DNA from 2 places in the Brevundimonas sp. Root1423 genome. Region 1 is predicted to be linked to the other one. Evidence: riboswitches for the same ligand, from Rfam matches in the RefSeq annotation. Region 1 holds a riboswitch; the other holds the start of a gene.
What was found. Region 1 has a riboswitch for glycine ahead of gcvT (glycine cleavage system aminomethyltransferase GcvT). Riboswitches for the same ligand answer to the same signal wherever they lie in the genome.
Positions count from the first base shown of each region.

Region 1 (7,323 bases):
TGTGGGTCATCAGCGCGCTGACGGCCCGATCGGAAAGGGAGGAGGAGGCGGCAAGTCCATCGCGCACGCCGGCGAAATCGTCGGCGCTGCGGTTCTGGCTCATCTTGAGGGCGCCGCGGATATCGTCGATCTCGATCCGCAGGCCGACGAGGGCATGCTGCAGCTTTTCGATATAGGGCTCCGGCGCATCGTCGACCGCCCACGGCTCTGACCGGTCGCGCTCAAGCGCCTCGGTCAGGCGTTCGAAATAGGGGCGCACCCGGGCGGGGTCGCTCTCGACGCAGGCCCGGCCGCGCGCCTCAACCCGGGCATAGTTCCAGGTCGGAACCGTTCGTCCGTGGACCTGCTTGGACGGATACATCGATGGCGAGACATAGGCGTCGGGGCCGGTGAAGATGGCCAGCACCTCCGCGCCTTCCGTCAGCGCCTGCCAGAAAGGATTGGCGCGCGCGACATGGCCGACAAGGGCCGTGATCCGGCCGTCAGCGCCATGCTCGGCCAAAAGCGGAGCGTGGGCGGCCAGCAGGCGGCCTTCGGCGTGGACGACAAGGCTCGCCAGCGGGCTGGCGCCGATCAGCGCAGCCAGCTGTGCGGGGTCATCCTCGACGAAGGCGCCGGGCCGATACATCAGAGGGTGGCGAGGAAGGCGTCGTAGGCGGCGCGGTCCATCAGGCCGTCGGTCGAGGCGTCGGACACCTTGATCTTCGCGAACCAGCCTTCGCCTTCGGGATCGGCGTTGACGGTTTCCGGGGCGGAGGCGAGGGCGGCGTTGCCCTCGATCACCTCGCCCGAGACCGGGGCGTAGACGTCCGAAGCCGCCTTGACGCTCTCGACGACGGCGAAGCTGTCGCCCTTCGAGACAGTCTTGCCGGCGTCCGGCGTCTCGACGAACACCACGTCGCCCAGGGCGTCAGCGGCGTGCTTGGAAATTCCGACGGTGGCGACGTCGCCATCGAAGCGAACCCACTCATGATCCTTGGAGAAATGCATCGGTCCGATCCTCAGGCTTTCGGTTTGCGATAGTAGCGTTGGGCGACGAAGGGGGTGGCGACGACCTCGGCCGCGGCGGGCTTGCCGCGCACGATGACCTTCAGATCGGTCCCCAGCTCGGCGAACTTCGGCGGGACATAGCCCATGGCGATATTGCGGCCCAGCGTCGGCGAGGGTCCGCCCGAGGTGATCGCGCCGATGACGTTTCCGTTCATGTCGGCGATCTCGGCGCCTTCACGGGCCGGGGCGCCTTCCTTGACGCTCAGGCCGATGCGGACGCGGTCCGGGCCGTCGGCCAGTTCCTTCAGGATGCGGTCGGCGCCGTTGAAGTCCGCGCGCTCCTTGCGCGACTTGGACAGGGCGAAGGTCAGGGCGCCTTCGACCGGGCTGGTCGAGGCGTCGATGTCGTGTCCGTGCAGCGGCAGGCCGGCCTCGAGGCGCAGGCTGTCGCGGGCGCCCAGACCGATCGGCTTGACGCGGGCGTCCTTCAGGATCTCGTTCCAGACGCGCTCGGCCTGATCGGCAGGCACGGAAATCTCGTAGCCGTCCTCGCCCGTGTAGCCCGAGCGGGAGATGAAGCAGTCGCAGCCGAACAGCATCAGCCGGGCGCATTCCATGAAGCCCATCTCGGCCAGCAGAGGCTCGTGGGCGGCCATGACCTCGGCGGCCTCGGGGCCCTGGATTGCGATCAGCGCGCGGTCGTCGAGGACCTTCAGCGTCGCATCGCCCTGCAGATTGGCCTGCAGGAAGGCGAAGTCGGCGTCCTTGTTGCCGGCGTTGACCACGACATAGAGGCCGTCGTGGTCGGGCTTGCCGGCCATCAGGTCGTCCATGATGCCGCCCTCGGCGTTCAGCAGCAGGCTGTATTTCTGCTTGCCGGCCTTCAGGATCGCATAGTCGCCGGGGACGAAGCGTTCGAACTGGGCGACGGCGTCCTCGCCGGTGATCTTGCACTGGCCCATGTGCGAGACGTCGAACAGGCCCGCGTGTTCGCGGGTCCAGCGGTGCTCGGCCAGCACGCCCTCGTACTGCACCGGCATGTCATAGCCGCCGAAGCCCACCATGCGGGCGCCCGCCGCGCGGTGTGCGGCGTTGAGGGGCGTGGTCTTCAGGGCTTCGTCGGTCATCTGAACTCTCGCGGTCGCGTGTTGAGGCGGAAGCTCCGCCGTCCTCGCGCCCCCGCTGTCCTGAAGCCTGAGAGATTCCGACGTCCTCAATGAGGTCGCCTTGCTCCGTCGGCGCGCTCCGAAGAGCGACTTTCCAGCGTCCGAATGTCCTCGCGGTCCGTTTGCCTGAGCGTTTCCGGGGCGGTTGCGCCTTCGGCTCCGAAGCCTCCGAAAAGGCCCCGATCTCTCCCGCGAGAGCGAGCGGACCTAGGCCCCGACTCCGGCGCGAAGTCAAGCGGAACGGGCGGCCCACGCCTCCACTTCGGCGATCCGGGCGGCCTTGTCAGCGTCGCTGAGGAAGGACCCTTCGAAGCTGTTGCGGGCCAAGAGCGTGATCTGGTCCCTCGTCAGGCCCACGGCCTCGGCCAGCTGGCGATAGTTCTCATTCACATAGCCGCCGAAATAGGCCGGATCGTCCGAGTTCAGGGTCACGTGCAGGCCGCGACGAAGCATCTCCGGCACGGGATGGTCCTTCAGATCCTTCACCACGCAGAGCTTGAGGTTGGACAACGGGCAGACCGTCAACGTCATCCGTTCGTCAGCCAGCCGCTCGACCAGACGCGGGTCCTCCATCGAGCGGTTGCCGTGGTCCATACGATCGATTTGCAGCAGGTCCAGCGCCTCCCAGACATAGGCCGGCGGACCTTCCTCGCCGGCATGGGCGCAGAGCTTAAGGCCGAGGTCGCGGGCGGCGGCGAAGACGCGTTTGAACTTGGACGGCGGATGGCCGACCTCGGACGAATCCAGTCCCACTCCGATGAAGTGGTGCAGATACGGCTTCGCCGCCTCCAGAGTGGCGAAGGCCTCGTCCTCGGTCAGATGCCGCAGGAAGCTGAGGATCAGTCCGGAGGTGACGCCCAACTCGGCCTTCGCCCGGTCCATGCCCGCGATCAGACCCTCGACCACGACCTCGAACGGGACGCCGCGATCGGTGTGGGTCTGGGGGTCGAAGAAAATTTCGGCGTGCCGGACGTTGTCGGCCGCGGCGCGCTGGAAATAGGCGAAGGCCAGGTCCTCGAAGTCGCGCCGCGTCAGCAGCACGTTCGCACCGGCGTAATAGATGTCGAGGAAGTCCTGCAGGTTCGAAAAGTCATAGGCGGCGCGCACCGCCTCGACGCTGTCGAACGGAATGGCCACGCCGTTCCGCTGGGCCAGTTCGAACATCAGTTCGGGCTCGAGGCTGCCCTCGATGTGAAGATGCAGTTCGGCCTTGGGCAGGCCGGCGATATAGGCGTCGAGCGACATGGGCGGCTCCGGTGAGGCGCCCAGTCTAACCTACATCCGCTCCGGCGTGTCGATGCCCAGCAGGCGAAGCGCCGTCTCCAGCTGGTCCAGCGCCGCCTTCGACAGCGCCAGCCGCGAACCCCGCGTCGCCTCCTCCGGCGCGATCAACACCGGGCAGGCGGCGTAGAATTTCGAGAACGACTGCGCCAGCCGGTAGGCGTGCTCGGCCATGACATGCGGCATCCGCTTGTCGTAGGCTTCGGCGACCGCCTGCGAGAAGGCGTCCAGAGTCAGGGCCAGATCGCGCTCGGCCGGTTCGGCGATGACGATGGGCCCCGGCGCCGCGCCCTGGTCCGCGCCCTTGCGCAGCAGGGATTTGATGCGCACGGCCTGGTACAGCAGATAGGGGCCGGTCTTGCCCTCGAAGCTCATGAAGCGGTCAAGGTCGAAGACGTAGCTCGTCGTCCGGCTGTTCGAGAGGTCGGCGAATTTCAGGGCGGCGACGGCCACCTTGTGGGCGATGGCCTCGAACTCGGCCTCGCTGAGGTCCTCGCCCAGATGCGCCTCGTGCAGCCGGTCGCGCGCCTTCTCCACCGCCATCGTGATCAGGTCGTGCAGCTTCAGAACGCCGCCCGCCCGGGTCTTGAAGGGCTTGCCGTCGGGGCCGTTCATGGTGCCGAAGCCGAGGTGGTCCAGCGATCCTTCGGCCGCGTAGCCTGCCAGATAGGCCGCGCGGAACACCTGTTCGAAATGCTCGGCCTGCCGCTCGTCGACGACGTACAGGATCAGGTCCGGGTCGATGGCCTTGCGGCGGTCCAGGATCGTGGCCAGGTCGGTCGTGCCGTACATGGCCGAGCCTTCCGAGCTGATGACCAGCAGCGGCGGCGGGCTGGGGGCCTCGATCACCGAGCCGTCGGCCAGCTTCTTCTTGCGGGTCTCGCCGGGGCGGGCGACGTGGACCACCCGGGCGCCGTCGTCCTCGACCAGCAGGCCAGTCTTCTCGAGGTGGGCGATCATCTCGGCCATGACCGGGTCGGCGTCGCTCTCGCCGTTCCACAGGTCGAAGGTCACGCCCAGGGCGCCGAACTCACGTTCCAGCGCGGTGCGGCTGACGGCGACGAAATGGGCCCATAGCGCGCGATAACCGGGGCGTCCGCCCTGCAGTTCGGCCGTCGCCTTGCGGGCGCGGTCGCGGAAGCCGGCGTCTTCCTTGGCCATGGCGGCGGCGGCGGGATAGAGCCGCTCCAGATCCTCAAGCGAGACCGGGCTTTCGGCCGGGAAGGGGCCATCGCCCTCGGCGAGGAAACCGTCGGCCTTGCCCTCATCGCCCACGGCGACGATCAGCAGCCCCATCTGGAATCCCCAGTCGCCGAAATGGGCGTCGCCCCAGACGGTGTCGCCGCGGAAGCGGAACAGCCGCTTCAGACTCTCGCCGATGATGGACGAGCGCAGGTGGCCGACGTGCATCGGCTTGGCCACGTTCGGGCCGGCGAAATCGATGACCACCTTGCGTGGCGCGGTGACCGTCGAGGCGCCGGAATGATCGGCGTCGGCGGCGACCTCGGCGGCCCGCGCCGACAGGGCGGCGTCGGCCAGCTTGAGATTGATAAAGCCCGGTCCCGCGACCTCGACCGAGGACAGGCGCGTATCGCCGGCCAGCCGTTCGGCGACCCGGGTCGCCAGTTCACGCGGATTGGCCTTCAGCGCCTTGGCGGCGGCGAGGGCTCCGTTGGACTGGAAGTCGGCCAGGTCCGGTCGGTCCGAGGTGGTCACGCGGGCCAGGGCGGCGTCCACGCCTTCGGCGGCGAAGGCGGCCCCGACCGCTTCGCCCAGGACGGTTCTGAGGTCGGTCATTTACTGGGCCGGCGGAGGGGTGGCCGCGGCCGTGCCCGCATTGACGCGGAACCGGCTGCCGGAGCGGTTGAACTCGGCCATCTGGGGCGTGACGTCGAAGCCGACCAGGATTTCGAAATTGTCCCCGCTGGTCGTGGCGTTGGCGCGCGGGATGACGATGGTCTGGTCCTGGGTGACGGTTGCGGTCTGGGCGTCGTCGAAGTCGACCGGCAGGTCGAAATATTCCTTGGCCAGAATGGCGCGGTTCCGCTCGGTCACCGCAATCCAGTAACGGTAGGTGCGGCCATCGCCCTGGGCCTGCGGTCCGCGGCCAAGGTTGAACAGCATGCGCATCTCGACCGTGATGGGGTCGTCATTCATGTAGCCGCAGTCGGACACAAGGCCCTCGATCTCGCCGGTGTAGCCGACGTTGGCGGCCGCGACCCGGTCGCCGGTCAGTTCGACGTAGCGGGCGGCGTCGTAGAGGATTTTCACATAGGGGCAGGGGCCGGCGGCGGACCGCTCGCGCAGGGGGGCGATGCGAGGCGGACGCGGCCTGTCCGACTGTTCGCCCGGTTGCTGCTGCTCCTGCCCGGGACGGCTGCTCTGGCCCGGACGGGTCTGCTGCGCACCGGCGACGGCCGGAACCAGCGCGGTCGAAAGCGCAGCGGCGGCGAGGGCCGAGGCCAGGGAAACCTTGAGGACGCGACGCATGCAGTGGTCTTCCAGAAACGAGGAGGTGCGGCGACAGCCCGACGCCCGGGCGGCACGCTCGCCGCTGATAGCGGCTAAACCGAGGCGCGGCAAACCCGCGCGCGCGGAAACACGGAGCCTGACGCAGGTGGCGGCGGGCCGCTCAAACGACTAGGTTCCGGCCATGACCGTTCACGCGCCCATCTACCCGGCCGACAAGCGCCCCTTGACCGTGCGTCTGGCGACGCCGCGCGGCTTCTGCGCCGGGGTCGACCGGGCCATACAGATCGTCGAGCGCGCCATCGGGAAATATGGCGCGCCGGTCTATGTGCGGCACGAGATCGTCCACAACCGCCACGTCGTCGAGCGGCTCAAGGCCATGGGCGCCGTCTTCGTCAAGGAACTCGACGACTGCCCCGACGACCGGCCGGTGGTCTTTTCGGCGCATGGCGTGCCCAAGTCGGTGCCGGCCACGGCGCGGGCGCGCGAGATGCTGTACCTCGACGCCACCTGCCCGCTGGTCTCCAAGGTCCATGTCGAGGCCGAACGCCATCACGCCGCCGGCCGCCACATCATTCTGATCGGCCATGCGGGCCACCCCGAGGTCGTCGGCACCATGGGCCAGCTGCCCCCGGACGCCATCAGCCTGGTCGAGACGGTGGCGGACGCGGAGGCCTTCCTGCGCCCCGGTGACGCGCCGCTCGCCTACGCCACCCAGACGACCCTGTCCGTCGACGACACCAGCGAGATCCTGTCGGTGCTCAAACGCCGCTTCCCCGAGCTGCCCGACCCGCACAAGGAAGACATCTGCTACGCCACCACCAACCGTCAGGAGGCGGTCAAGCGGCTGGGCGCGGGCTGCGATCTGGTGCTGGTTGTCGGGTCCGCCAACTCGTCCAACTCTGTGAGACTGGTCGAGGTGGCGATACGCGCCGGGGCCCGCGATGCGCGGCTGGTGGATGACGCTGGCCAGGTCGACTGGTCATGGCTTGAGGGCGTGTCGACCCTCGGCATCACCGCCGGCGCCTCCGCCCCGGAACGGCTGATCGAGGAGTTGATCGAGGCGGTCCGGTCCCGGTTCGACGCCACGGTGATCGAGGACGACGGCGAACGCGAAACCGTCGCCTTCAAGCTGCCGCGCCTGCTCACCGCCTGATCGCGGAGCCGCGTGCTCTTGCGCAAGCGGAGCCTTTGGCCTTGGCTGGCGTTAACCGCCGGACCCAACCGTGGAGCTTCCATGCGCCGTCTTCGCACCGCCTGCACGATCGTCTCGACCCTGGCTCTCATCGCCGCCTCGGGCTGCACACAGGAGGCTGAAGCCCCGCCCGTCGCCCCGGTTGAGCCGGTTCCCGCGCCCGCGGCCCCTATTGCCTCGCCGATCAGCTACGCCTGCGAAAGCGGCCAGTCGGTCACCGTC
Region 1 covers NZ_LMFL01000034.1:12,305-19,627, reverse strand. The annotation lists gene ASD25_RS18535 (FMN-binding negative transcriptional regulator) at 1-628, opposite strand, end outside; gene gcvH (glycine cleavage system protein GcvH) at 628-990, opposite strand; gene gcvT (glycine cleavage system aminomethyltransferase GcvT) at 1,002-2,117, opposite strand; glycine riboswitch at 2,171-2,256, opposite strand; glycine riboswitch at 2,261-2,358, opposite strand; gene ASD25_RS18520 (adenosine deaminase) at 2,388-3,401, opposite strand; gene argS (arginine--tRNA ligase) at 3,432-5,234, opposite strand; gene ASD25_RS18510 (hypothetical protein) at 5,235-5,927, opposite strand; gene ispH (4-hydroxy-3-methylbut-2-enyl diphosphate reductase) at 6,091-7,062, shown strand; gene ASD25_RS18500 (DUF4232 domain-containing protein) at 7,144-7,323, shown strand, end outside.

Region 2 (7,323 bases), on a different contig from region 1:
GAGACCAGGGGGCAGGTCGCGTCGAGATACAGCATCTCGCGGGCCCGCGCCGTGGCGGGCACCGACTTGGGCACGCCGTGGGCCGAGAACACCACCGGACGGTCGTCGGGACAGTCGTCCAGTTCCTTGACGAAGACGGCGCCCATGGCCTTGAGCCGCTCGACCACGTGGCGATTGTGCACGATCTCGTGCCGCACATAGACGGGGGCGCCATATTTCCCGATCGCCCGCTCGACGATCTGGATGGCCCGGTCGACGCCCGCACAGAAGCCGCGCGGCGTGGCCAGGCGCACGGTCAGGGCGCGCTTGCCGGTCGGGTGGATGGGGGCGTGAACGGTCATCGCCGGAACCTAGTCGTTCGAACCCCTTCCCGCCACCGTGGTTTCCGCGCGCGCGGGTTTGCCGCGCCTCGGTTTAGCCGCTATCAGCGGCGAGCGTGCCGCCGGCGTCGGGCTGTCGCCGCACCTCCTCGTTTCCGGAACACTTTCATGCGTCGCGTCCTCAAGGTTTCCCTGGCCTCGGCCCTCGCCGCCGCCGCGATCGCGGTCGTGACCGTCCCGACGGTCGCCAGCGCCCAGTACGGCTCCGGGCAGCAGCAGCAGGATCGCACCGGCCGCCAGCGTCCCGGCCAGGAACCGCAGGCCGGCGAGCAGGCCGACCCCAACACCCCGCGCCGCCCCCGCATCGCGCCCCTGCGCCGCAGCGCCGCCGCCGGCCCCTGCCCCTATGTTAAGGTGCTGTACGACGCCGCCCGCTATGTCGAACTGACCGGCGACCGGGTTGCGGCCGCCAACGTCGGCTTCACCGGCGAGATCGAGGGTCTGGTGTCGGACTGCGGCTACCAGGACGACCAGCCCATCACCGTGCAGACCCGCATCCTGTTCAACCTCGGTCGCGGGCCCCAGGCCCAGGGCGACGCCCGCACCTATCGCTACTGGATCGCGGTGACCGAACGGAACCGGGCGATCCTGGCCAAGGAATATTTCGACCTGCCCGTGAATTTCGACGGCGAACAAACGGCGACGGTCACCCAGGACCAGACCATCGTCATCCCGCGCGCCAGCGCCACCACCAGCGGCGACCATTTCGAAATCCTGGTCGGCTTCGACGTCACGCCGCAGATGGCCGAGTTCAACCGCTCGGGCAGCCGGTTCCGCGTCAATGCGGGCACGCCGGCCGCCACGCCTCCCCCGGCCCAGTAAATGACCGACCTCAGAACTGTCCTGGGCGAAGCGGTCGGGGCCGCCTTCGCCGCCGAAGGCGTGGACCCCTCGCTGGGACGCGTCACGACCTCGGATCGCCCCGACCTGGCGGATTTCCAGTCGAACGGGGCGCTGGCCGCCGCCAGGGCGCTGAAAGCCAATCCGCGCGAGCTTGCGGCCCGGGTCGCCGAGCGGCTGGCGGGTGATCCGCGCCTGTCCTCGGTCGAGGTGGCGGGACCAGGCTTCATCAATCTCAAACTGGCGGACTCCGCCCTGTCGGCCCGGGCCGCCGAAGTGGCCGCCGACGCCGGACATTCGGGCGCTTCAACGGTCGCCACGGCGCGCAAGGTCATCATCGACTTCGGCGGCCCGAACGTGGCCAAGCCGATGCACGTCGGCCATTTGCGCTCGTCGATCATCGGCGAGAGCCTGAAACGCATCTTCCGCTTCCGCGGCGACACGGTCTGGGGCGACGCCCATTTCGGCGACTGGGGCTTCCAGATGGGCCTGCTGATCGTCGCCGTCGGCGACGAGGGCAAGGCCGACGGCTTCCTCGCCGAGGGTGACGGTCCCTTCCCGGCGCAGAGCCCGGTCTCGCTGGAAGACCTCGAACGCCTCTATCCGGCCGCCGCGGCCATGGCCAAAGAAGACGCCGGCTTCCGCGACCGCGCCCGCAAGGCGACGGCGGAGCTGCAGGGCGGTCGCCCGGGCTACCGGGCGCTGTGGGCCCATTTCGTCGCCGTCAGCCGCACGGCGCTGGAGCGTGAGTTCGGCGCCCTGGGCGTGACCTTCGACCTGTGGAACGGCGAGAGCGACGCCGATCCCGTGATGGCCGAGATGATCGCCCACCTCGAGAAGACCGGCCTGCTGGTCGAGGACGACGGCGCCCGGGTGGTGCACGTGGCCAGGCCCGGAGAAACCCGCAAACGCAAGCTGGCCGACGGCTCCGTTATCGAGGCGCCCAGCCCGCCGCCGCTGCTGGTCATCTCGTCAGAGGGTTCGGCCATGTACGGCACGACCGACCTCGCCACGATCCTCGACCGACGCAAGGCCATCGACCCCGACCTGATTCTCTACGTCGTCGACGAGCGCCAGTCGGAGCATTTCGAACAGGTGTTCCGCGCGGCGTATCTCGCGGGTTACGCCGCCGAGGGTTCGCTGGACCACCTCGGCTTCGGCACCATGAACGGGCAGGACGGCAAGCCGTTCAAGACCCGCGCGGGCGGGGTGCTGAAGCTGCACGACCTGATCACCATGGCGGTGGAGAAGGCGCGCGACCGACTGCACGAGGCGCATCTGGGCGAAGATCTGACCGAGGCCGAGTTCGAGGCCACCGCCCACAAGGTGGCGGTCGCGGCGCTGAAATTCGCCGACCTGTCGAACAGCCGGACCACCAGCTACGTCTTCGACCTCGACCGCTTCATGAGCTTCGAGGGCAAGACCGGACCGTATCTTCTGTATCAGGCGGTGCGGATCAAATCCCTGCTGCGCAAGGCCGCCGAACAGGGCGCGACGCCCGGGCCCATCGTCATCGCCGAACCGGCCGAACGCGACCTGGCCCTGACGCTGGACGCCTTCTCGCAGGCGGTCGCCGAAGCCTATGAGAAGCGCATGCCCCACGTCGTGGCCGAGCATGCCTACCGGCTGGCGCAGTCGTTCTCCAAATTCTACGCCGCCTGCCCGGTGCTGATCGCGCCGGATGAGGCGACCCGAGGTTCGCGACTGGCGCTGTCGAAGGCCGCTCTGGACCAGCTGGAGACGGCCTTGCGCCTGTTGGGCATCGAGACGCCGGAGCGGATGTAGGCTAGACTGGCGGCTCGTTTCCGGAGCCGCCCATGTCGCTCGACGCCTATATCGCCGGCCTGCCGAAGGCGGAGCTTCATCTCCATATCGAAGGCAGCCTCGAGCCCGAGCTGATGTTCGAGCTGGCGCAGCGGAACGGCGTGACCATTCCGTTCGACAGCGTAGAGGCTGTGCGCGCCGCCTACGCCTTTTCCAACCTGCAGGACTTCCTCGACATCTACTACGCCGGGGCGAACGTGCTGCTGACGCGGCGCGACTTCGAGGATCTGGCGTTCGCCTATTTCGGGCGCGCGGCGGCGGACAACGTGCGGCACGCCGAGATTTTCTTCGACCCCCAGACCCATACCGACCGGGGCGTGCCCTTCGGGGTCGTCGTCGAGGGGTTGATCGCCGGCATGGACCGGGCCCGCGCCGAACTGGGCGTGACCTCGGGCCTGATTCTCAGTTTCCTGCGGCACCTGTCGGAGGAGGAAGCCTTCGCCACGCTCGAGGCGGCGAAGCCGTATCTGCGTCACTTCGTCGGGGTGGGGCTGGATTCATCAGAGGTGGGACACCCGCCCTCGAAATTCGAACGCGTCTTCGCCGCCGCCCGCGCGCTGGGCCTCAAGCTCTGCGCCCACGCCGGCGAGGAAGGTCCGCCGGCCTATGTCCGGGAGGCGCTGGACCTGCTGCACATCGACCGGATGGACCACGGCAACCGCTCGATGGAAGATTCGCGTCTGGTCGAGCGGCTGGCCGACGAACGGATGACGCTGACGGTCTGCCCGCTGTCGAACCTCAAGCTCTGCGTGGTGAAGGACCTCAGGGACCACCCCGTACCCGAAATGCTGCGGCGTGGTCTGCACGTCACCCTGAACTCCGACGATCCGGCCTATTTCGGAGGTTATGTGAACGAGAACTATCGCCAGCTGGCGCGGGCCGTGGGGCTGACGCGGGAGCAGGTCACCCTGCTGGCGCGCAACAGCTTCGAGGGCTCGTTCCTGGACGAGGCCGGAAAGGCCGCGCGGATCGCCGAAGTCGAGGCATACGCCGCCCGTCCCGCTTGACACCGACCCGGAGTCGGGGCCTAGGTCGCGGCGCTCTCGCGGGAGAGATCGGAGCCCTTTCGGGGGCTCCGGAGCCGAAGGCGCAACCGCCCCGGAAACGCTCAGGCAAACGGACCGCGAGGACGTACGGACGCTGGAAAGTCGCTCTCCGGAGCGCGCCGACGGAGCAAGGCTGGTCAGGGTTCTGGCGGCCGGAATCTCTCAGGCTTCAGGACAGCGGGGGCGCGAGGACGGCGGAGCTTTCCGCCCCAAGACGCGACCGTGGAGCCTGAACATGACCGACCAACCCCTGAAGACCACGCCCCTCAACGCCGCGCACCGCGCGCTCGGCGCCCGCATGGTGGGCTTCGGCGGCTATGACATGCCGGTGCAGTACGAGGGCGTGCTGGCCGAGCACCGCTGGACCCGGGAGCACGCCGGCCTGTTCGACGTCTCGCACATGGGCCAGTGCAGGATCACCGGCGAGGACGCGATCGCCCAGTTCGAACGGTTCGTGCCCGGGGACTATGCGGTCCTCAAGGCGGGCCGGCAGAAATACAGCCTGCTGCTGAACGCCGAGGGCGGCGTCATGGACGACCTGATGGCCGGCAAGCCAGATCATGACGGCCTCTATGTCGTGGTCAACGCCGGCAACAAGGACGCCGACTTCACCTTCCTGAAAGCCAATCTGCAGGGCGACGCGACGCTGAAAATCCTCGACGATCGCGCCCTGCTGGCCGTCCAGGGGCCCGAGGCCGCCGAGGTCATGGCCGCGCATGAGCCGCTGCTGGCCGAGATGGGCTTCATGGACTGCGCCCGGCTGATGCTGTTCGGCTGCGACTGCTTCGTTTCGCGGTCGGGCTATACCGGCGAGGACGGCTACGAGATTTCCGTTCCGGCGGATCAGGCCGAGCGCGTCTGGAACACGATCCTGAAGGACGCCCGGGTCAAGCCGATCGGCCTGGGCGCCCGCGACAGCCTGCGCCTCGAGGCCGGCCTGCCGCTGCACGGCCACGACATCGACGCCTCGACCAGCCCGGTCGAGGGCGCCCTGACCTTCGCCCTGTCGAAGTCGCGCAAGGAGCGTGCGGACTTCAACGGCGCCGACCGCATCCTGAAGGAACTGGCCGACGGCCCGTCGCGGATCCGTGTCGGCCTGAGCGTCAAGGAAGGCGCCCCGGCCCGCGAAGGCGCCGAGATCGCCGACATGGACGGCAAGGTCATCGGCACGGTCACTTCGGGCGGCCCCTCGCCGACGCTGGGCCGCAACATCGCCATGGGCTATGTCCCGCCGCAGTTCGCCGAACTGGGCACGGACCTGAAGGTCCTGGTGCGCGGCAAGCCCGCCGCGGCCGAGGTCGTCGCCATGCCCTTCGTCGCCCAACGCTACTATCGCAAACCGAAAGCCTGAGGATCGGATCGATGCATTTCTCCAAGGATCACGAGTGGGTTCGCTTCGACGGCGACATCGCCACCGTCGGAATCTCCAAGCACGCCGCTGACGCCCTGGGCGACGTGGTGTTCGTCGAGACGCCGGAGGCCGGCAAGTCGGTCTCGAAGGGCGACAGCTTCGCCGTCGTCGAGAGCGTCAAGGCGGCTTCGGACGTCTACGCCCCCGTCTCGGGCGAAGTGATCGAAGGCAACGCCGCCCTCGCCTCCGCCCCGGAAACGGTCAACGCCGATCCCGAAGGCGAAGGCTGGTTCGCGAAGATCAAGGTGTCGGACACCTCGACCGACGGCCTGATGGACCGCGCCGCCTACGACGCCTTCCTGGCCACCCTCTAAGCCCTTTCACGCACGGATCTCCCCGCCATGCGCTACCTCCCGCTGACGCCCGACGACCGCTCCGCCATGCTGGCGGCCATCGGCGCGAAATCCATCGACGACCTGTTCGTGGACGTGCCTGAAGCGGCGCGTCGCGACGGCTTCGTCGACCTGCCGCGCGTGGCGGGCGAGCTGGAGGTCGAGCGGGCGCTGGGAGCCATGGCGGCCAAGAACGCCTCGGCCGGCTCCGTGCCCTTCTTCTGCGGGGCGGGGGCCTACAAGCACCACGTCCCGGCGACGGTGGACCATGTGATCCAGCGGTCGGAGTTCCTGACCAGCTACACGCCCTACCAGCCGGAAATCGCCCAGGGCACGCTGCAGTATCTCTACGAATTCCAGACCCAGGTCGCGAACCTGACCGGCATGCCGGTGGCCAACGCCAGCCTCTATGACGGCTCGACCGCCATGGCCGAGGGCGTGCTGATGGCCACCCGCGTGACCCGCCGCAACAAGGCGGTGATCTCGGGCGGGGTGCATCCGCACTATGTCCGGGCGACCGAGACGGTGGTGCACGCCGTCGGGGTCGAAACCCAGGTTCTGCCCGCCGCCGTCGACGCCGAGGCGGAGGTGATCGCCCAGATCGGGCCGGACACCGCCTGCGTCGTGGTCCAGACCCCGAACGTGTTCGGCACGGCGACGGACGTCACCAAGATCGCCGAGGCGGCCCACGCCGCCGGGGCTCTGCTGATCGTGGTGGTCACCGAGGCCGTGTCCATGGGCCTGCTCAAGTCGCCGGGCGAAATGGGGGCCGACATCGTCGCCGCCGAGGGCCAGTCGATCGGCAACGCCCTGAATTTCGGCGGACCCTACGTCGGCCTGTTCGCCTGCCGGGAAAAGCTGGTCCGCCAGATGCCGGGGCGCCTGACCGGCGAGACGGTCGACGCCGACGGCAAGCGCGGCTTCGTCCTGACCCTGTCGACCCGCGAGCAGCACATCCGCCGCGACAAGGCGACGTCGAACATCTGCACCAACTCGGGCCTGTGCACCCTGGCCTTCACCATCCACATGAGCCTGCTGGGCGAGACGGGGCTGCGAAAGATGGCCCTGCTGAACCACGAGAAGGCGCTGGCCACGCGCGACGCTCTCGCCGCCATCCCGGGCGTCGAAATCCTGACCCCGCGCTTCTTCAACGAGTTCGCCGTGCGGCTGCCCGGAAACGCGGCGGAGATCGTCAACACCCTGGCCGGCCACCATATCCTGGCGGGGGTGCCCTACAGCCGTCTGGCGCCGGACGCCGGCATGGATGACGTCCTGCTGGTCGCCGCGACCGAAATGACGATGGATATCGACATCCAGATTCTCGCCAAATCCCTGTCCAAAGTCCTGGCCGCCTGAGGATCATGACCATGAGCACCATGAACTCCGTCGGCCGCCCGACCACTCCGAACCGCGTCGAGAGCAAGCCCGCCACCCTGACCGGCGGCCGCGGCCTGCTGCAGGACGAGCACCTGATCTTCGAGAGCGACGGC
Region 2 covers NZ_LMFL01000038.1:5,521-12,843, reverse strand. The annotation lists gene ispH (4-hydroxy-3-methylbut-2-enyl diphosphate reductase) at 1-341, opposite strand, end outside; gene ASD25_RS20520 (hypothetical protein) at 489-1,202, shown strand; gene argS (arginine--tRNA ligase) at 1,203-3,005, shown strand; gene ASD25_RS20510 (adenosine deaminase) at 3,038-4,051, shown strand; glycine riboswitch at 4,081-4,178, shown strand; gene gcvT (glycine cleavage system aminomethyltransferase GcvT) at 4,326-5,441, shown strand; gene gcvH (glycine cleavage system protein GcvH) at 5,453-5,815, shown strand; gene gcvPA (aminomethyl-transferring glycine dehydrogenase subunit GcvPA) at 5,843-7,189, shown strand.
Region 2: linked by a shared signal. The riboswitch ahead of gcvT (glycine cleavage system aminomethyltransferase GcvT) and the one ahead of gcvT (glycine cleavage system aminomethyltransferase GcvT) in region 1 are both predicted to bind glycine.